One region of the Hyphomicrobium sp. ghe19 genome, then DNA from elsewhere that is predicted to be linked to it. Evidence: predicted binding sites of a transcription regulator. Region 1 holds the regulator's gene; each other region holds the start of a gene.
What was found. The regulator LexA, encoded in region 1, represses DNA repair genes until DNA is damaged. The targets are predictions, from matches to a motif close to TGTTCNNNNTGTGTTCNG.
Positions count from the first base shown of each region.

Region 2: the regulator LexA is predicted to act here: its motif matches at 2,195-2,212, upstream of recA (recombinase RecA).
Region 3: the regulator LexA is predicted to act here: its motif matches at 1,557-1,574, upstream of AACL53_RS05435 (single-stranded DNA-binding protein).

Region 1 is NZ_LR743509.1:2,857,632-2,864,535, forward strand. It holds gene pdxH (pyridoxamine 5'-phosphate oxidase) at 1-448, opposite strand, end outside; gene AACL53_RS13710 (hypothetical protein) at 606-1,058, shown strand; gene AACL53_RS13715 (hypothetical protein) at 1,393-1,899, shown strand; gene AACL53_RS13720 (hypothetical protein) at 2,500-2,634, opposite strand; gene AACL53_RS13725 (hypothetical protein) at 2,809-3,051, opposite strand; gene lexA (transcriptional repressor LexA) at 3,321-4,115, shown strand; gene AACL53_RS13735 (ComEC/Rec2 family competence protein) at 4,145-6,496, opposite strand; gene gltX (glutamate--tRNA ligase) at 6,610-6,904, shown strand, end outside.
Region 2 is NZ_LR743509.1:1,191,057-1,197,960, reverse strand. It holds gene alaS (alanine--tRNA ligase) at 1-719, opposite strand, end outside; gene recA (recombinase RecA) at 1,004-2,140, opposite strand; gene AACL53_RS05645 (hypothetical protein) at 2,355-2,882, shown strand; gene fae (formaldehyde-activating enzyme) at 3,025-3,597, shown strand; gene AACL53_RS05635 (ATP-binding protein) at 4,593-6,904, opposite strand, start outside.
Region 3 is NZ_LR743509.1:1,146,381-1,153,284, forward strand. It holds gene AACL53_RS05425 (GFA family protein) at 1-353, opposite strand, end outside; gene AACL53_RS05430 (YkgJ family cysteine cluster protein) at 996-1,364, opposite strand; gene AACL53_RS05435 (single-stranded DNA-binding protein) at 1,813-2,334, shown strand; gene AACL53_RS05440 (cation diffusion facilitator family transporter) at 2,620-3,603, opposite strand; gene AACL53_RS05445 (OmpW family protein) at 3,763-4,443, opposite strand; gene AACL53_RS05450 (Crp/Fnr family transcriptional regulator) at 4,705-5,457, shown strand; gene gyrA (DNA gyrase subunit A) at 5,670-6,904, opposite strand, start outside.

The sequences.
Region 1 (6,904 bases):
GCGATTGATGCGACGCCCAGGCGCCGATCCGGCTCAGCCTCGGCCGCGTCGCGTAATAGGCGTCGGCCTCGCCGTGGGAGACGAGCGAGACGGGCCCACGAATGCGGACCTGCCGTTCGAGGCTCTTCCAATGGAAGAGCAGCCCGGCTTTCGGGTTGGCCAGCAGCTCGCGGCCCTTCGCGCTTTCGAAGTTCGTGTAGAAAACGAAGCCGCGATCGGCGCTCTCCGCCGCATCGAGGCCCTTCAGCAGGACCGTGCGAACGTTCGGCATGCCGCCGGCGTCGACGGTTGCGAGCGCCATCGCGTTCGGATCGTTCGGCTCGGATTTCTCCGCCTCCGACATCCAGGCTTCGAACAGCCGGAACGGATCTTCCGCCGCCGAAAAATCCGGGGCCGAGGCTTGATCCGTGACTGGGGCCGATTTGGAAGCGCTTTCGCTATCACTCATGTTGCATGCTCAATGCTTGATCTTCGTTTCCGCGGCGCGCCGTTCCAGCACACAGCGCTTGCATGTGTTCAGTACCTTTTAACCATACTGAGGCAGAGTACCCTTATCGTCTTGTTGGGCGAAATATCGAGTTCGGTCCGCGTAAGAAAGTAGCGTCATGTCCACAAATGCGTCTCTTTTCTCGACTGCCGCGGCCGGCGTGACGGCTTTCGCGTTGGTTGCGGCGATTTTCCTACCTTACGGGTTTGCCTGGGCGGGAGACCAGCCCCTAGACCGGGCGCTCGCGACGGCGGCTTGTCCGAAACCCGGCGCCCTCGGCGACATACCCAATTTCACAGACATCAAGGTCGCCCTCAACCAGGAGGACGAATATGCGGCGCTGGAAAGCGTGCAATTCGCCCTGACGGAGGTCGCCGACGGCTCGAGCTATATCTGGCACCGCGCGCATGGCCGCCTCTCCGGCGTCGTCAAACCCGTCTCGTCGTTCAAGGACACGCGCGGCAGCGTTTGCCGCCATGCCGTCGTCTCGCTGACCGGCCTCGACGCGACGAAGCAGACCGAAATCGTTGCCTGCCGTTTGCCGACGGGCATCTGGCAGCTCGAATCCTGAGTTTCCCCAAACTCCGTTTACCGATCCTCCCAAACGAGAATGAAAAAGGCGGCGCAAGCTGCCTTTTTTATTTGGGGGTGGGCTAAGTGCTGCCCGAGCGCGGGCTTGGGGTGGCGACCTCTCTCGGGTCGTCCTCCCCCGAAATCGTTCTGCGCACGTTTGTCAAATCCTCAGCGACGATCAAACTTAGTCTCGACGCTGATGATTCGAGGCGCAGGATGTTGTCGATGCCAGGACGGCATCGGCGGGTGCTGAAGGCCTTCCCTATCCTGCGCATAAACGATCTTCTGCGCGGGGCTTATCTTCAATTCCTTCTTTCTTTGGGTCCTTAGCTATGTCCTACACAAGCCCTTATTCATTTCTGCCTGACGAACATATGAGACTCGTCGGTATCATCGCCTTTCACTGGGAGGCGGTCGATTTGTCTCTTCAGCGCGCTGTAGCAGAAATCACCATGACTGACTGCGGCGGCATCGCCATTTTAACTGATATGATTGGTTTTCGCAGCAAGACGGAAATTATTATGGCCTACGCGCGCCAGTTCCAAAGCGGCGATCCGCTAAAATGGAAAGAGTTCGTTTCCGCCCTTGAAGGAGTCAAGGACGCCTACACACTGAGAAACAAATTCGTACACGCACGATGGATAGATGGACCGGACACGACGCGCCCTTTGCGCGTTGATTTTCGTTTGTCCGGGGGACGTCTCAAACAAGAAGAGGTTCCAACAGAAATTGGCGAACTTTATGCAGCCGCCACCGCGATTTTCAACGCCGGTGGGGCAATGACGACCTGCTTGTGGAAGTGTGGACTAATGTTGCCATCGCAAGAAACACCCGCTTAGCACAGTCGGTCGCATCGCTCTTAATCCAGTCGAACCCGACTAGCTCTGCGGCTCCGGCCTCAATCATTTCAGGCATCACCTCATCCGAAGGACTCGTTTTATTGCCGCTTGCAACTGCGCGACGTACCAATTCTCCCCAATTCCCCCCCTCACTCAAAAAACTTATCCCCGCTCTCGCCTCCGCTCGCATAATCGTTTCGCCCATCCGGCAAAGGGTTCGTGCGCAAGGCGTTGCGCCGGGCTCGGGTGGGGCAGCCCGACCCGGGGCGTGACGCGCGCTTCCGGACAAGGCGATCGACCGGTTCGCACAGGGTGAGAAGCCTGTGTGCGGAGCATCCCGCTGACGTAAAGTGACCGCGCTCGAGACCCTGTTCTCGGTCTGTCACGGAGCGGATCGGTTCCGAGACTTCATTGCTGCACGACCCAGCCGCGGAACCCGTCCGCTTCGTGCTTTTTGGTTGGCGCAACCGACTCGCGTTCCGCGAGCCGGCCGGTTGCGCACGCTTGTTGCGTCGTCCTTCGGTCCCCTCCGGGGAGCCGGCCACCGTGCGCGTTCGATGTTGCGCCGTTCTTCGTTGTGGGTGTTGGCGCGCGAAAGGTTCAGCGTTGAGAGGAAGCGTGGAAGCTCGGGACGAAATGGTGTCCAGCGCGGCCGCCGGTGACGGCGTTGGCGATGAGCGTTCCGAGAACGGTGACGATGACGCCTATGACGATCTGCGAGAACCAACCCTGCATGGCCCGACAATGCCCGCTCAAACAGCCCATAGTCCCAATGGCGCGTCCGGTGTTGAACCAGCGGCGACCAAGTTTCCGTCGCACGGCACGCGTGCTTTTGCGCGGCCGCGTCGCGGCGGAATTCGGGCACCCCTATTGGCGCGGGTTATTCCGGCGCGGTCTATTCCGGCGCGTCTATTCCGGTTCTGGGGCCGCCGGCTTGCAGACGAGATCGATCTGCGTGCACGTCGCGTTGCGCACGTCGATCAGCGGCTTGCACTCGGCGGCCGATTGCTCGTTCGTGCATTTCAAGGCCTTCGCGGTCGCTTCCTTGCAGAGCGCCTTCATGTCGTCGCAGCCGTCGGCGCGGGCCTCTCCTCCGCAAACGGCCAGCACCGCCACGGCTGTCAGGAACAGCGGAGACCATTTCATCTGCATTTCGCGTTCTCCCGTTACCGCTCATCAGCGGAGTTTGGATTCGCGGAGCCGTTCAATCTGGCCGCTTGGCCATGCGAGGCATTCGAGCCACTCGCGCGTGGCCATTGACGCTGTCGAATAGGGATAACGCGGGGCGCGCTTGCGGAACGAGACAAGAACGTGTAGCGTACATACATGATTTGTACCGTCATTCAGCGGGGGTCCGATCGGTGGTCAGCGTTTCGGCCCACGGTCCCCGCGCAGCCATGGAAGGCTTGAGACGAAACGCGATGCTCACCGAGAAACAGAAAGACCTCCTGCTTTTCATCCATGCGCGCATGCAGGAACGCGGCGTGCCCCCATCCTTCGACGAAATGAAGGATGCGCTGGATCTGAGGTCTAAGTCCGGCATTCACCGCCTAATCACGGCCCTGGTCGAGCGCGGTTTCATCCGCCGGCTGCCGCACAGGGCGCGGGCGATCGAGGTCATCAAGCTGCCGGACAATCAGACCGGCGGCCAGACAGGCGCCCAGAACGGCGGACAGAACATTGGGCCAAGTGCCGGCCAACACGCGGGCCACTCTTCAGGCGCGTCCGTCGCATCCATGCCTCAACGCAGCGGCTTCCAGCCGAGCGTGATCGAGGGCTCGGGACCACGGGCGAGCGTTTCTCCGCCGCCGCCGTCGCACATCATCGATGCGCGGACCGTATCGATCCCCGTCATGGGGCGGATCGCTGCCGGTACGCCGATCAGCGCCATTCAAAACCACACGCACGATATCGCCGTGCCGCCCGACATCCTGACGAACGGCGAACATTTCGCGCTCGAGGTGAAGGGCGACTCGATGATCGAGGCGGGCATTCATGACGGCGATACCGTCATTATCCGCCGGTGCAATAACGCCGAGAACGGGGACATCATCGTTGCTCTCGTCGAAGGCGAGGAAGCGACGTTGAAGCGGCTTCGCAAGAAAGGCTCGACGATTGCCCTCGAAGCGGCGAACCCCGAATTCAAGACGCGCATATTCGGGCCCGACCAGATCGACATCCAGGGCCGGCTCGTGGGGCTGTTGCGGCGCTACTGAGCTACTGGGCTACTCAGCGCTAGGAGGTCTTACTGGGCGTCGTTGGCGGCCGGCACGGCATTCGTAAACTCTGGCTCAAAGTCCGGTTCCTCGCCCGGATCGCTCTCGGCAAGCGTTCGCGGCTCGGCTTCAGCTTCCGCCATTGACCGCGGTGGCGCCGCAGCCGGCGGCGCTGCGCCGGGTGTCTCCCGTATGCGGGGTTTCGGAAGGCCGCCGGGCGTTTTCCTTTCGGGCATGACGCTCCACGGCCGTTCGCCGCGGCGGGATGCGACCGTCTCAAGGTGCACGCGCGGCTCGGGGTTATCATCGCTGCGATCGATGTATAGGGCGTAGGCGCCGTTGCGCCAACGGTCGAAGACGTCGATGACGGTCGCCGGCACCGCGCAGTCCTCGGGCTTCGGGTCGTTGATCACCAGCACATCGGCATTGAGGCAATCGTCGGTCACGGCTGCCGGATGCCGGGCGACCGCGACCGTTGCGCCTTTGACGTGGGCAATGCATCCGACCGCGTCACACGAGAACGCGTCGCCGGATTGCGCCTCGCGGGCCGTCCGTCCGTCTCCGTCGTATTCGAGCCAGCGATCCAGGTCATATTTCGCGCCCTTGTTCGGCAGTGCGGAGAGTTTCCCAGACGTATCGCGCACGGCGATCAGGCCTTTCTGGCCGATGAGAATATCCGGTCGTGACATCAATGGCGCTCCGAGCAGGCCCAGAACGCAAAGAGCGACGCCAAAGAGGCGGATTCGCGTTTGCCAAAGCGAAAGCCAAATTCCTCCCGCAAGCATGAGAATGAACGCGAATGCCGGAATTTCCGGAAGGTGGCCGACGGCGCCGGGCAGCGCGCCGACCTTGTTCGCGCACCAGGCCATGCCTTCGATGCCCCAGCCCATCGGCTTCAAGCCGAACCATTCAAGTCCGAACGGCATCAGCACCATCGCCAGCAATGCTGCGGGCATGACGATGATGTTGCAGATCGGGATGGCGATCATATTGCCGAGCACGGCATATTGCTGGCTCTGGTGAAAGTTATAGGCAGCGAGCGGAGCGACGGCCACGCTCGCGATGAGTGTCGAGGCGATGATCTCGCCGAAGAATTTCGGCACCTTCAGCGCCGGGTGCGGCCGCGACTGACGTCCGAGAAAATTACTCAGTGTTTCGTGCGACGCGATCAGGGCCGTGACGGCAGCAAACGACATCTGAAAGCCGGCGTCGAGCAGGCTTTCGGGACAGACGATGAGGATCAGGAACGCGGCGAGAGCGACGTTCCGCAACGCCAACGCGGGGCGATCGAGAAGGACGGCTCCGAAAATGATGAGGATCATCAGCGCCGAGCGCACGGTCGCAAACTGTCCGCCGGAGATCGCGAGATAGCCAATCGCGCTTATTATTCCGAGTACAGCTGCGATCTTCTTGATCGGCATCGTCAGCGCGATGAGCGGAATGGCCGCAAGCAGGAGGCGGACCGAATAGAATACGGCGCCGGCCGCGATCACCATGTGCAGGCCCGATATCGACAGGATGTGAAATAGGCCCGAATTCTTGAAGGCGTCATTCGTCGCCGCGGTGATCCCTCCTCGCTCGCCAGTGATCAGCGCCAGTGCGATCTCGCCGGTTTCTCCAGGCAGCGCCTGGCGAATGCGCGCGGCGATTGCCTGGCGAATGTTTTCGATGGAACGGCGGTACCACTGCGAAAGCGTGCCGCTATCGCTCTGGCCCTCGATCTGGGGCGCCGCGAACGCGTAGCCAACAGCGCCGACGGAATCGAACCATGCCGTGCGGGCGTAATCGAAGCCGCCCGGAAGCGGTGGTTTCGCGGGCGGCGACAGGTTTGCCTTTATCCGGATGCGGTCGCCGGGCGCCGCGGGCGAACGCGCCGACATCGTGCGCACGCGAATGACTGCCGGCGTTTGCTCGGCCGCGAGGCCCGCGATGCTCGGCGATTTGATCGTCAGGCGCTGGCCGCGCGGGATCTTCGCTTCGACCATCGTCACGGTGCCGGTGATTTCGACGCCGTGGAGCGCCTTGGTCAAAACCGGCGCGCGCACCGCTTCGACGCGCAATTTCGCGATTGCAAATCCGGTTCCGGCCAAGACAAAGGCCGTCATCACGGTCGCAGCGAGCGTTCCTCCGCGGACAGCCATGCGCGAGATGAGCGCCAGCACGAGGGGCGCACAGGCGATGATCGCTGCGGGCTCGATGGGTAATGCGAAGTAAGCCGCGATGCCCGCGCCCAGGCAAACCGGAGCCCAAAGGAAAAAGCTTTCCCGCTCGGCTTCGAGAAGAAGCGCAGCGCGGCTGATCCCGCGCTCGGGAAGCGCCGGAAATCCGATCTCTTTCGCCGCCTCCCGACCTAATTCCGGTCCCGCCGCTTCGACCGACATGCCCCGCCCAACGCGCTGCCGAAGGCCGGTATTTCCGCCCTCTTAACTTGTCCCACCTCACATGCTACGAGCGGAACCTCATTCCCTCAATGGCAGGCGAGCAAAAAGGTCCAATGTCCGTGACCACTACACCGAGTGCGCCCATCGTACGATTTGCACCCTCTCCTACTGGGTATCTGCATATCGGAGGGGCCCGCACGGCGCTTTTCAATTGGCTCTATGCCCGCGGCCGCGGCGGACGGTTCCTTCTGCGCATCGAGGATACCGATCGCGAGCGCAACAACGAGGCCGCGGTGGCCGCGATCCTCGACGGCGTCAAATGGCTCGGCCTCGACTGGGATGGCGATGTCGTTTCGCAGTTTTCGCGGGCCGATCGGCATCGGGAGGTCGCGAACGAACTCTTAAAGC
Region 2 (6,904 bases), 1.7 Mb from region 1:
CCTTGCAGCACCGCCGCGACGCGCTCGAGCCCCATGCCCGTGTCGATCGACGGCTTCGGCAGCGCGACGCGGTCTCCCGGAGCGCGTTGCTCAAACTGCATGAACACGAGATTCCAGATCTCGATGAAGCGATCGCCGTCCTGATCGGCTGAGCCCGGAGGCCCCCCCGGAATCTTGTCGCCATGATCGAAGAAAATTTCCGAGCACGGGCCGCACGGCCCCGTGTCGCCCATCTGCCAGAAGTTGTCGCTCGTCGGGATGCGAATGATCCGGCTGTCCGAGAAGCCCGAGATCTTCTTCCAGATCGCGTAGGCTTCGTCGTCGGTATGATAGATCGTGACGAGCAGCCGCTTCTTGTCGAGGCCGAAGTCCTTCGTCAGCAAATTCCAGGCAAGCTCGATCGCGCGCTCTTTGAAGTAGTCGCCGAACGAGAAGTTGCCGAGCATCTCGAAGAACGTGTGATGGCGCGCCGTATAGCCGACGTTGTCGAGGTCGTTGTGCTTGCCGCCCGCGCGCACGCATTTCTGCGATGACGTGGCGCGAGGAATGGCGCGCGTCTCCTGACCGGTGAAGACGTTCTTGAACTGCACCATGCCGGCGTTCGTGAACATGAGCGTCGGATCGTTGCGCGGCACGAGCGGCGACGACGGCACGATCTCGTGCCCGTTCTTTCCAAAGAAATCGAGAAACGAAGCGCGGATTTCGCTGACGCCGGCCATATGGTGCTTTCGAGCCTGATATTGAGAGTGAATTTGCTCCGAGAACGCGCCTCGGAACGGCTTAAGGCCGCCGTTGTAGCGGCGGCCTCTGAACGTGTCCAGAAAAGGCGATAGCGGACTGAATGACGCGAGGCGCGGCATTTTCAGAACGCCCGGCGCCCGTCAAAAACCCGCCTGCCAGCCCCCTCGGGTGTCCGATCCTCGGGCTGATCCGAGGATCGGTTCACCGGTGGGCGACAGCCGCGCACAGCAACCTCGGCCGGAAGCAGCCGATCGTCGCCTCCTTAGCGCTTCGCCTTGGCGACCTTCTTGCCAGACTCCTCATCGGGGAGAACCCCGTCCTCGTCCGGCTCTTCCCCGTCATCCTCACCAACACCCGGATCGGCGAGCATCTTCTCGACGATGAGCCCGGCATTGGCGCGGATAGCCCGCTCCAACTCGGCCGCCGCCTTCGGATTGTCTTTGAGATAGGTCTTCGCGTTCTCGCGGCCCTGGCCGATACGGTCGCCGTTATAGGAAAGCCAAGCGCCCGATTTCTCGACGAGCCCGGCCTTGACGCCGAGATCGATCAGCTCACCGACCTTCGAGATGCCTTCGCCATACATGATGTCGAACTCGACCTGCTTGAAGGGCGGAGCCACCTTGTTCTTGACGACCTTGACGCGCGTCTGGTTGCCGACGGTTTCCTCGCGTTCCTTGATCTGCCCGATGCGGCGTATATCGAGACGAACGGACGCATAGAACTTCAGCGCATTGCCGCCCGTCGTCGTCTCCGGATTGCCGAACATGACGCCGATCTTCATGCGGATCTGGTTGATGAAAATCACCATCGTGTTCGACTTCGAGATCGAACCCGTCAGCTTGCGCAGTGCCTGGCTCATCAGACGCGCCTGAAGGCCCGGCAGGCTATCGCCCATCTCGCCTTCGAGCTCGGCCTTCGGCGTCAGCGCCGCAACCGAGTCGACGACGAGCACGTCGACGGCGCCTGAGCGCACGAGCGTATCGGCGATTTCCAACGCCTGCTCGCCGGTATCGGGCTGCGAAATCAACAGCTCCTCGACCTTCACGCCGAGCTTCTTCGCGTAGCCCGGATCGATCGCGTGTTCAGCGTCGACAAACGCGCAAATGCCGCCCTTCTTCTGAGCTTCAGCGACGACCTGCAAAGCCAGCGTCGTCTTACCCGACGATTCAGGCCCATAGATCTCGATGATGCGTCCCTTCGGCAATCCGCCGATACCGAGCGCAATATCGAGACCGAGCGACCCCGTCGAGATCGCCTCGATGTCGAGCTTGTCATGGGCGCCGAGCCGCATGATCGACCCCTTGCCAAAGGCCTTGTCGATCTGCGCGAGTGCCTGCTCTAGCGCCTGCTTCTTATCCATTTTGCCCCCTTCGAGCACAGTCCAGTCCGGCCGTTCCATCGTGTCACCCTCAATCCCTATGGCAAGCGCCCCACGCCATCAATTAAGGATCTGTGTACTTGATTTGTTCCGAATCTGTCAATCTCGTTTTGTTCTCAAAGCCCGCGAACGCGGAGCCTTGAATTCTATTAGCGCTACACCTGTAACCGGTGAAACAGCGCCACTTGTCGCCACGGCGCAATCTCCTGTGCATGTTCAAGCCAAGGAGGCTCCCGTGCTCAAGATTTCTGCCACGTTCCTCGCCGCTGTCGTAGCCGCCAGCGCATTCGCGTCGACTGCCGAAGCGCGCATGGGTGGCGGCGGCCATTTTGCCATGTTCCTCCTTCGCGCCGGAGCCCACGCTGCCGAGCAGAACGCCTGGGAGCAGCAGCGCCGTCGCCGCTACGAAGCAGCCTGCGCAAGAGAGCGCCGCATTGCCGAAGCCCGGCAGGCTGCGGCCGCCGCAGCCGCGGCAAAACGGGCGCGCCTTATAGCGCTCGAGAAAAGAGAAGCTCAGAAGCTCGCAGCCGCCAAGGCGGCTGAGGCCACTAAGCTGACGGCCGCCGCAGAGAGGACGACAGTGCTGAAAAAGAGCGACCGTCTGCCGGAAACGGCTTCTGTGACGTCACAAGACGAACCCTCGAAATCGGCCCCGAAAACGGCGACCGTCGCAACGACGGAGGAGGCGACCCCCGTTGCCGCCAATACCTGCCGCAGATACTCGGCCGCCGCTGACGGCCTTGTCGACACGCCCTGCGAATAAACAGGCGTTCTGGATCAATTCGCAACCTTCGGCGCGCCATAACTGGAACTTATGGCGCGTCCACCTGCGCTCTGGGGTATCTCGATATCCGCGTCTAAAACCGGCGCCATAACGATAATCCGAAGCACAAGGTGAACACGTAATGAGCAGTCCTACTTCCCGCCCCGCATCAGGGCGTTTCGGCATTCGCGTCGGCGAAGCCCTTGTTGCAGGCGGCCCTCCCGGAACGGCGGCTGAACCCGAAGTTGCGATCGGTGAGATGGATGGGCCGTTCGGCACCGCGTTTGCGACCCTCCTCGGCGATCAGGTCAAAGGCCACACCCGCGTCCTGTCGCTTCTCAACACCGACGTCATGGTGCGCCCGCCGACGATCTGCGTCAGCAAGGTGACCGTCGACAACGAGCGTTATACGAGCATCCTGATGGGCACCGTCCAATACGCGACCGCGATGGGCGTGCTCGATGCCGTGCGTTCGGGAGATCTGCCGAAAGACAAGGTCGACGACCTCGGCATCATCGTTTCAGTCTGGCTCCATCCTTCGGTCGCCACGATCGAGAAGCTCGACCACAAAGTTCTATTCGACATTCACCGCAAGGCGACCTCGCTCGCCATCCATAAGGCGATGAACTACCAGCCTTCGATCGATTGGCTGCTCGAGAACCAGGACAAGATCATCCACAAATACTTCGAGCGCGGTCTGAAGGGCGAGATCTAAGACAACTCTTCGCGCCGGGCGGCCGGCTCCCCGTAGGGGAGTCGCCCGGCGCAACCGACAACCTAGGTCGCTTCCCGTCAGACAGCGGACGAGTGCGGTTGGCCGATCCCGTATCCGGAATGGGCCATAACCAGCCGTGAGCAACCGCAATAAATTTCTCGGGTGCTGTGTGGCCGCTGGCTCTCCCCTAGCTCATACTCGTTAGTCTTGGATACAGGTCGTGCCCATGGAGGTGCCAGGCCAACTGCATGGGGTACAACGCCTACGACGCGACTTAACTGAAGCGGTCGCCCCACCAACTTGCCCGACCGGTTATCGCGTGCGGACGTTTGCCGCTGACGATGCGCCGACGGTTCACCGCCTACTTGAGGTCGGCTACGCTCTAGGCGGAGGCTGCGTTGGGGCATTTGAAGAGTGGTGGCCCAGCCTTCGAGACGACGACGAGTTTGCCCCCGACCTTTGTTTCGTCGCTGTCAATGGGCGGCAGGACATTGTGGGAGTCGGCCAATGCTGGACCAGTGCCTTCATCAAAGACTTGGTTGTCCATCCGCTAGTGCGTCGGCGCGGCATCGCGACGGCACTGCTGAGGAGGGTATTTTGGGAATTTCGGCATCGGGGCGCGAGGCACGTCGATTTGAAAGTTCAGGTGGACAATTCTACGGGAGCGGTCCGCTTGTATAAAGAACTGGGAATGCGGGAAGTAGCGCTCGACGGATCGTGAGGGCTTTGGTTGGGTCGAACGTCACTTTTCTATGACACGCCCTCATTGTTGAATTCCGCCAAATGATGCTTTCGTGTTGCCATGCCGATGTGGGCGTATAGCGCAACCGCTTGACCGCCAACTGCTGCAATGGGTCGAAAGCGAAGCACGTTCACCTTTCCGAGAATGTCCGCTTAAGCCCAAAAAGCGGACCCGAAGTGGTGTTCGCGAATGGGGAGTGTGAGGCTGTCGGCTCAGTATGCGGAGCCAATTTCCGCTACGACAAGTTCACGGCTCACTTCGCCAGCTCGTCCTTCACCTTGGCCGCAAGCTGCGGCAGCGAGAACGGCTTCGGCAGGAACGCGAAATCGTCCGAGCCCATCGTCTCGCGGAAGGCTTCATTCGGATAACCCGAGACGAAGATCACCTTGATCGACGGATTGCGCTTTCTGAGTTCCTTGAAGAGCGCGGGACCGTCCATCTCCGGCATGACGACGTCGGACACGACGATGTCGATCTCGCCTTCGTTGGCGGCCATCAGCTCGAGAGCCTCCAAGCCGTCCGCGGCTTCGATCACCTGATACCCCTGCCGCCGTAGCGCCCGCGTTGCGAAGTGCCGGACATCCGGTTCATCTTCGACGAGAAGCACGCGGCCCGTGCCCGTCAGATCGGTCGCCGTAAGCTGCTTCTTGGCGGCGGCTATCGTTTGCGGAAGAACGGTTTCGACGTCCTCGCCGTCTTCGACGAAGTAACGGGGCAGGAACACCTTGAATGTCGTGCCCTTGCCGATCTCGCTCTCAGGCTGAATGAAACCGCCCGACTGCTTGACGATGCCGTAGACCGACGCGAGGCCAAGGCCCGTGCCCTTACCAACGCCCTTCGTCGTGAAGAAGGGCTCGAAGATTTTCTCCATGACCTCCGGCGCCATGCCGGTGCCGGTGTCCGCAACTTCGATCACGACGTACTCGCCGGGGGTGAAGCCCGGCACGCCGCTCATCTTCTGGCTTTCGCGCTCAGGCACATTGCGCGTCTTGATCGTCAGCTTGCCGCCGTTCGGCATGGCATCGCGCGCATTGCGGACGAGGTTCAAGACGACTTGATAGAGCTGATTGCTGTCGGCCTTCACGTACCAAAGATCACGCTCGGCCTGGATCTTCAGATCGATCTTCTCGCCGACCTGCGTTTTGAGAACCGGCATCATCTCTGACGTCACATCGCCGACGTCGACGACGGTCACCTGCTGCGTCTGCTTGCGCGAGAAGCCGAGAAGGCCCGCGACGAGGCTCGCAGCGCGGTTCGCCGCCGACTGGATATTCTTGATATCCCGATACGCCGCATCGCTCGGCCGGTGCGTTTGCAGCAGAAGATCGGAGAAGCCGATGATCGCCGTCAGCACGTTGTTGAAGTCGTGCGCGATACCGCCGGCGAGGTTGCCGACCGCTTCCATCTTCTGAGCCTGCGCGACGCGGCCTTCGAGCACCTTCTGCTCGGTCGCGTCCATCACATAGAGCGCGGCTGCCGCTCCGCCTTGCACGGCGGCCAACGGCGACATGTAGATGCGGCGCGTGAATTCGCGTTGCGCGCCAGCCGTGATTTCGATCGGCTGAATGTTGCCGCGGCCGGTGAGAGCTTCGCCAAGTCCCGCTTCGATGCGAAGACGCTCTTCGGGGTCCGCGGTGCGGCACAGCGCTTCCGCCGCCAGCACGTCCTGCGCCGGCTTGCCGTCGAGAACCATCCGCATGAACGCGGTGTTGCAATTGGCGATCCGGCCTTCGGCATCGAGCGCGGCAATGCCGAACGGCGCCGATTGGAAAAATTGCGACGCGCGCACATCCTGCTGTCCGCGATCGACGAGGCCGGCCGTCTGCCGGTTGATCGCCGTGATCGTGAAGCCGAGTTCGGACTGATCGCCGACGGGCTCGACGAGCAACGTGAGCGCGACGATTCGGCCGTCCTGGCGCGTCAAATCGAGATCGATGACGCGCTGATCGGCTTCCGGAATGGTCGCCATCAGCTTGAGCAGACGCAGACCTTCCGTGCCCGCTAGCTCCGCGAGGCCGAGATTGCGCACGCGCAAGGCGCCCGTCGGATAGCCGAGCCATTGTTCGAACGCGGCGTTGACATGCAGGATCGCACCACCGACGGACGACACCCACATGAAACCGGCCGGCATCGCGTCAAACGCGGCGAGAGAAGCCTCGAGTTTCTCGATGCGCTGAGCTTCACGGCTCTTTTCGCTCGAAACATCGATGATCTGCCACGATACCAGTCGCTGACGCGGCGAAAGATCGGAGGATGATTCATCGGACGGCGTAAACGGACGCACGATGATGCGGACCCATGACGGGCGGCCCGCAACGCTCGGCCGCAATCGAACATCTTCGCGCCGCGCTTCGCCGCGCTCCGCCGCCCGCGTCAACTGGAAGTATGCCTGCGTTCCTTCCACATCGCCCGTGAGCAAAGTCTCGAGCGCTGAAAAAGGCCCCGCCTCATGCCGTCCGAGAATGCGCTCGACGGCAGCGTTCGCGTAAAGAACCGTGCCGTCGGCATTGGCGATGATTTGCGGCTCGTCGTGAGCGTCGATTGCGGCTTTGAGGAAATCCGCTG
Region 3 (6,904 bases), 1.7 Mb from region 1:
TAGTAGTCGGATTTCGACGCGACGAAGATGTGCCCGCCGATCTTGAGGTCCGTCGGTTGGTCGAGTGTTCCGGCTGTGATGTAGATGTCGGGGGCATCCGTTTGCTTCCAGAACAGATTGCTGCCGCAGAGTGCGCAGAAGCCCCTGTTGCCCGTCTCGGACGATTGAAACCAGCGCAGGCCTTCGTCGGACAACATCGCAACGTTGCCGGCCGCGGTGCTCGTCATTGCCGCAAAGTTACCGCTCGTTTTGGCGCATTGCGAGCAGTGGCATGCCAGAATGGGACTGAGCGTACCGTTGACTTCAAAACGCACGCTTTTACAGAGGCAACCGCCGCTTTTCTTTGTTGTCATCGTTGTCGTCTTTCGTTGTTGATTTCAGTCCTGACGCCAATGCGACTGCATAACAGAGGAAATATGCGGGGGCGATATTGTGATCGATTTCCGCTTTGTGACGGGTTGACGACAAGAGCTTTGAGGCACACATTTGTAGTGTGACGGTGCTGCTTTCGCTGACCGTTCCGGTAAATGCGTCTCGGCCGATGGGCCGATGAGCTGCGGTTTGGAAGGCGAGCCGTGTCTGTTCGTGAGCGCGTAAGGGCCCCGAACTGACACGGTAGGTAGCAGGCGTGACGGCGCAATCTTGCGAGGAGAGGAGATGACTCCACCGGGTTATCAGACGAGACCTCGAGGACGTTCGCGAGGTCAGCAGCTAAGGTGAGCGCTCTCGAGAACTTGGCCGCGCTTGGCTGGGCTGTTTCCACAACAATTTGGATTATTCGTGAGGGCGGCGAAACCGCATCCTCAATCAAGGTCCGGTTATAATCTGGGCCATCCATCGAAGGTTAGAACCCCGCGCGTGATCCGAGGATCCGGCGGGGTTTTATTTTTGTTGATCGCGCGTGGTGAGCTTGTTTGTTTGCGCATGGCGACTCCCCTCCGGGGAGCCGGCCGCCATGCGCGGGATGTTTTCGCGAGTCGCCACGCGCAAACAAATTAGTCTTTATGATTGGTGATCGCGGCGAACGTCGGGTCGTTCTGGCAGCGGCGCTCGTGCATCAGGAAATCGTAATATCCGCAGCGGCCGTGGCCCGGATAATCGCGGCAAGCGGCTGGTCGCGCCTTATAGATCGTGCAGCGGCGTTCCTTGGTGTCGAAGAACTGGCAGATGCGGCCGTAGATTTTATCGCCCTTGCGACGCATCAGATATTTGTGGCCGTGGCCTTCGCGCGTGAAGCGCCGTTTCGCTGTTTCGTATTTCAGCGTGAAATGCTTGGCGAGGCGTTCGACGTCGCGCTTGTTCAGCGCGATAACCGGATACGAACAGCAATATCCCGGACAGTTGAGGCAATTGTAGTGAGCCATTTGCGGCGTGGTGCTCCGAGGGCGCGCGCTCGCGCTATTATCTACAACGGCCTAGACGATGCTGCATGTCAGTCAAGAAGACATTCCGGGCACCGCAACACAATTTGGCAGCGGGGGCGCGGGGTGAGGATTCGCAGTGTCACTGTGAGGCTCTGCACGACCCCACTTGCGGGGATGGGGCGGTTTCCTATATAGAACAATTGGAGAACGAGCCGCTGTTTGATGGGCGTCCAGACTTCAGACGCTAAGGCCGTGGACAACGGTAAATGATTGGAAGAACGCCGGTCGACGAGCCTTTAATGTCGGCGGAGAGATTCCGCTTCCTTGAGCGGCGTGTCGATGCAACTCAATTGGTGCTGGCGTGTAGAAACTCCGTCGGCGCTGCGGTCTGGCGGCCATCGCGTTTGCGGTCTGGCGGTCGTCGCATTTTATTTAAGGAGACGAACGAATGGCAGGGTCGGTCAATAAGGTCATTCTGGTTGGCAATGTCGGCAAGGACCCTGAGATCCGCCGCACGCAAGACGGCCGCCCGATCGCCAACTTGAGCATCGCGACGAGCGATACGTGGCGCGACAAGGCAACCGGCGAACGCAAGGAAAAGACCGAGTGGCATCGCGTCGTCGTTTTCAGCGAGCCGCTTTGCAAGGTCATCGAGCAGTACGTCAAGAAGGGCGCGAAGCTCTACATCGAGGGCGCGCTGCAGACGCGCAAGTGGACCGATCAAAGCGGCGCCGAGAAGTATTCGACGGAAGTCGTCATTCAGGGCTTCAACGGCGCGCTGACGATGCTTGATGGCGCCGGTGGTGGCCGTGGCGCATCGGTCGGGATGCAGGAGAGCGGCGCTGATTACGGTAACGACGGCGGCTTCGGCTCGTCGAGCTCAGGCGGTGGCGAGACACGTCGCGTCGCCAAGACCGGCGCTCCGAAGGGCGGCTTCGACAAGGCAATCGACGACGAGATTCCGTTTTAAGTTTGCACTTGGCGACTCCCCTCCGGGGAGCCGGCCGCCAAGTGCGGAAGTTTGAGTTTGCGCGTGGCGACTCCCTGAAGGGAGCCCTGCCGCCACGCGCGCGGCTTGGCGCGGCGTGGATGAGCCGATCATCACGCGGGTTTGTTTGTCACGCGGGTGTGTTTTGAATTGGCGCCTGCGCGGGTGTTTAGTCGCCGCCGTATTCAATTCCCTGCGGCGCCGCCGCGATGGGCGAAGGTTTCGGACAGAGGGACAGTCGTTGGCGGAATCGCAGCGTTCTGCGTATTAGTGGGCGGCGCTGCCAACGACTTGGACATGAGACGCGTTCTTGCTCGCTGCGAAAGTCTGCTCCGACTGCACCTCGATGTAGAGATTATGCACGTCCGGGTAGCTTGATTTGATCGCCGTCCGCAGTCGCGCCGTCACGTCCTCGACCGTCCTCGCGCTTACCCAATCATCGAAATCGACGCTCGCCGTCACCAGGATGTCCTGGGGTGCGAGGTGCATCGTCCGAATCTCGTTGATCTTACGGATCGGTTTGCCGGGTCCCGTTTCCGTTTCGATGATTTCGCGTATGCCGGTTTGAACGGGGCGGGATGCCGCTTCGCCGACGATGAGCGAGCGGATTTCGCTCGACATGAAGATCGCGACGCAGGCGAGCACGCAACCGATCAAGATCGAGGCGACGCCATCGGCCCAATCGTAGCCGCCGAGATGCGCCGCCATTGTTCCGAGAAGCGCAATCGTCAAGCCGATCATCGCTGCCAGGTCTTCGAGCACGATCGCGAAGAGCGTCGGGTCTTTCGAGGCTCGCAGCGCCACAACGAAGCCCTGTCCGGATGACCGGCGTCTCTTATTGAATTCACCGACAGCCTTCACGGTCGAATAGCCTTCGAGCAGCATCGCAACGACGAGCACGGCGTAAAGGATGAAAACGTTCTGGAGCGGATGCGGGTGGAGGACTTTATCGACGCCTTCGTAGATCGCGACCCCGGCGCCAAGAGAGAAGAGCACCATCGCGACGATGAAGCTCCAGAAGTAGATTTCCTTGCCGTGGCCGAAGGGATGCTGCGCATCCGGCGGCAGCTTTGCGCGGTTGATGCCGAGAAGCAGGAGGAGCTGGTTCGAGGTATCGACGACGGAGTGGATCGCTTCCGAGAGCATCGCCGAGGACTGCGTCCAGGCAGCTGCCAGGAACTTCGCGATCGCAATGCCGAGATTGCACGCGAACGCGACGAAAATAACGCCTTTCGATCCGCCTGCTTCCACTCTTTTCGGTCTCCTCGTTTTTGAGCCCTATCCCATCCCTAGCTGAAAGGCGGCTGGAGCGTCCAGGCCGTTCAAACGCATGCGTCGTGCACGCACAAAAAAGAGGCCCGGATTTCTCCAGGCCTCAAGGCGAGCGATCGCGCGGTCGGCGCGCGAGCGCTATTTGAGCGGGGCAGGGGCTGCCCGAGAGCCGAGGAGGTCCGCCAAGTTGAAGCGGTAGCCGACGCCGACGGATACGATGAGCGGGTCGACGGTGACGTCGGCCTTGACGGCGGTGTCTTTCCACGACGCATCCGTATCGAGCCAGACTTTCTTGATGTCGGCGTTGAGGTACCAGCCCCGGCCGATTTCGACGTCGATGCCGCCTTGCAGGGCAAAACCCCAGGAATCGTCGAGGCTGATTTTGGCGCCGCCAAGATCACTTCGGCCGCCGTCGAAGTAGTGGATGTACTGAACGCCCGCGCCGACGTAGGGCTTGAGGCCGCCGATGGGATCGAAATGATATTGGAGCGTCAGGATCGGCGGGAAGACCCAGAAGCTGCCGAGGTCTGCACCTTTGAGATTGCCTTCGCCCTTAGCGTCGAAGCGCCCAAAGCAGCAAAAGAGTTCGGCAGCGACGTTTTTCGTGAAGAAGTGGGTGAGCGTCAGGGTCGGTATCCACTCGGTGCTGACGTGGGCATCTGCACCCGGATCTATATTGACCTTCGCACTCGAGTCCGGCGCGACGAGCGTACCTTGAACGCGCACCAGCGTGTCGCCGCTATAGTCGCCGGCGTTTGCCTTGGCGACGTTCAGCGATAGCCCTAGCGCCAGAAGTACAACTATTCCCACTCTTCGCATCCGTCGGCTCCCCTCAGAGTTCCTGCTGTCCCGCCGAGACATTTGTCGACTCAACGGTCTCTTTGGGAGTTATCGGTGCGTCGCTGCAGGGCGCACAGAGGCCTTGGACGCTGTCTTCTGACCGGCGTCAGATCGATGCCGCGATCTCGATGTCTGTGACACGCGCGACACGGCATTTATTGATTCACATCAAATGCCGCTCCGCTCGTCCGGTCGATAACGGCCAATCAAGAAGCCGAACGCCCCGGAGTAGATAGCTGCATGTCCATGATGGCCTACAACTCCGCCTTGAGAAGCGGTGAACGCGCCGGCGAGCGCGTCAGAGCCGATGCGGATCTAATGCCATTGATGAGACTTCAAGGGCGCGCGCAGTTCGTGCGCCTTGGCAATTGCTGCGCGCTTGCGGCGCTTGGCAGCGGCTTCGTCTACGTCGTCGCCAAAGGCGTGGTCGGAATCGAATGCGCGGTTGTTTCCGGCGTTCGCGTCATCACTGCGCTGCTCTATCCCGGTGACGTCGTCGTTCCCGAACTTCAGGCGCCGCTGCCCGGGCTTGCGCTGAAGTCGCAACGGTCAGCCGAATTCTGGAAGATCACGACGACGGCGTTTGCCGAAGAATCGATCGGCGACAACCGGCTCTGGCAGACGATCTTTCTGCGTCTCAACGCTCAGAATGCCCGACAGCAGATGCACGCGGCGGCGATGGCGGCGCTGAATTCGGAAGAGAGGGTAGCGGCATTCCTCGTGGAGAGCGGAACCCGGCTCGGAATTCCGTCCGGCCGGTCGATCTCATTCGAGCTGCCGCTGTCGCGCTACAGCATCGCCGATTATCTTTCGCTCAATGCCGATACGGTTTCGCGCACATTCTCGGCGCTCGCCGCAGCGAAGATCATCGAGCGTCGAGGCCGCTTCCAAATATCAGTGCGCGACTGGTCGGCGCTCGCCGCAAAATGTCCGCTCAGCGAAGCGATCATCAAGTTGCACGAAGCGGGAAAGCCGGTGCTCACTACTCGGTGACGGACAAATTCTTCGTTTCGGCTCACGCTTATGCCCGAGGCAGTAAAACTCTCACACCACGTCATCCCCGCCAAGGCGGGGATCCGTCCAAACAGAAGTTCTTCGCAAATTTCAGGCTTGGATAGATCCCGGCCTACGCCGGGATGACGTTGATACAGATGAACTCCGCCTTCGCCGAGCTCTACGGGATGACGTCAGAGTGATGGTGAATTTCACTCCGTGACGGCTTCCTGCGCTTCTTCCTCGTCCTCTGGGATCCGCTCGACGGAAACGACCTTTTCATCGGCGTCCGTCTTGAAGATGCGAACACCCTGAGTGTTGCGTCCGGCGATGCGGATGTCGTGCACGGGGCAGCGGATCAGCTGACCGCCGTCGGTGACAAGCATGATCTGATCGTTGCCGCCGATCGGGAACGATGCGAGCAGGCGGCCGTTGCGATCGTTGACAACCATCGCGACGATGCCTTTGCCGCCGCGTCCCGACGTACGGAACTCGAACGATGACGAGCGCTTTCCGAAGCCTCTGATCGAAACGGTCAGCACGAACTGCTCGGCCGCTTGCATGGCAGCGAAACGTTCGGGGCTCAGCGTCACGGCGTCAGCGCTCACTTCCTCCGCGTCCGCTTCCGGCACAGTCTCGGCGTCTTCGGCTTCCTCCGAACGGCGCAGTGCGCTCGCCTGCTTCAGGTACGCGGCGCGTTCTTCGGCGGAGGCATCGAAGTGGTCGAGGATGGCCATCGAAATCACTTCGTCGCCGTCGGCCAGCCTGATGCCCCGCACGCCCGTCGAGTCGCGTCCCTTGAAGAGACGGATTTCATCGCTGATGAGGAAGCGGACGCATTGGCCTTCCGCGCTCGTGAGCAGGACGTCCTGGTCCGGCTTGGCGATGGCGACCTGCACGATGCGATCGCCCTCGTCGAGCTTCATCGCAATCTTGCCGTTGCGGTTGATGCTCTCGAAGTCGGCGAGCGCGTTGCGCCGCACGTTGCCGGACAGCGTCGCGAAGATCAGCTCCAGCTCGCCCCAGGTGGCGGAATCCTCCGGCAGCGGCAGGATCGACGTGATGACTTCGCCTTCTGCCAACGGCAGGAGGTTGACGAGCGCCTTGCCGGGCGATTGTGGAGATGCGGCGGGGAGGCGCCAGACCTTCATGCGGTAGCACATGCCGCGCGATGAGAAGAACAGCACGGGCGTATGCGTCGACGTTACGAAAAGCTGGGTGACGAAATCCTCATCACGCGTCGACATGCCGGAGCGGCCTTTGCCGCCGCGTCTCTGTGCGCGATAGGCCGCGAGAGGCACCCGCTTGATGTAGCCCTTGTGGCTAACGGTGACGACGCAATCTTCGCGCTGGATCAGATCTTCGTCATCGACGTCGCCGTCGAAATCCATGATCTCGGTTTTACGCGGCGTCGCGAATTCGTCTCTGATCGAAGTCAGCTCGCCCT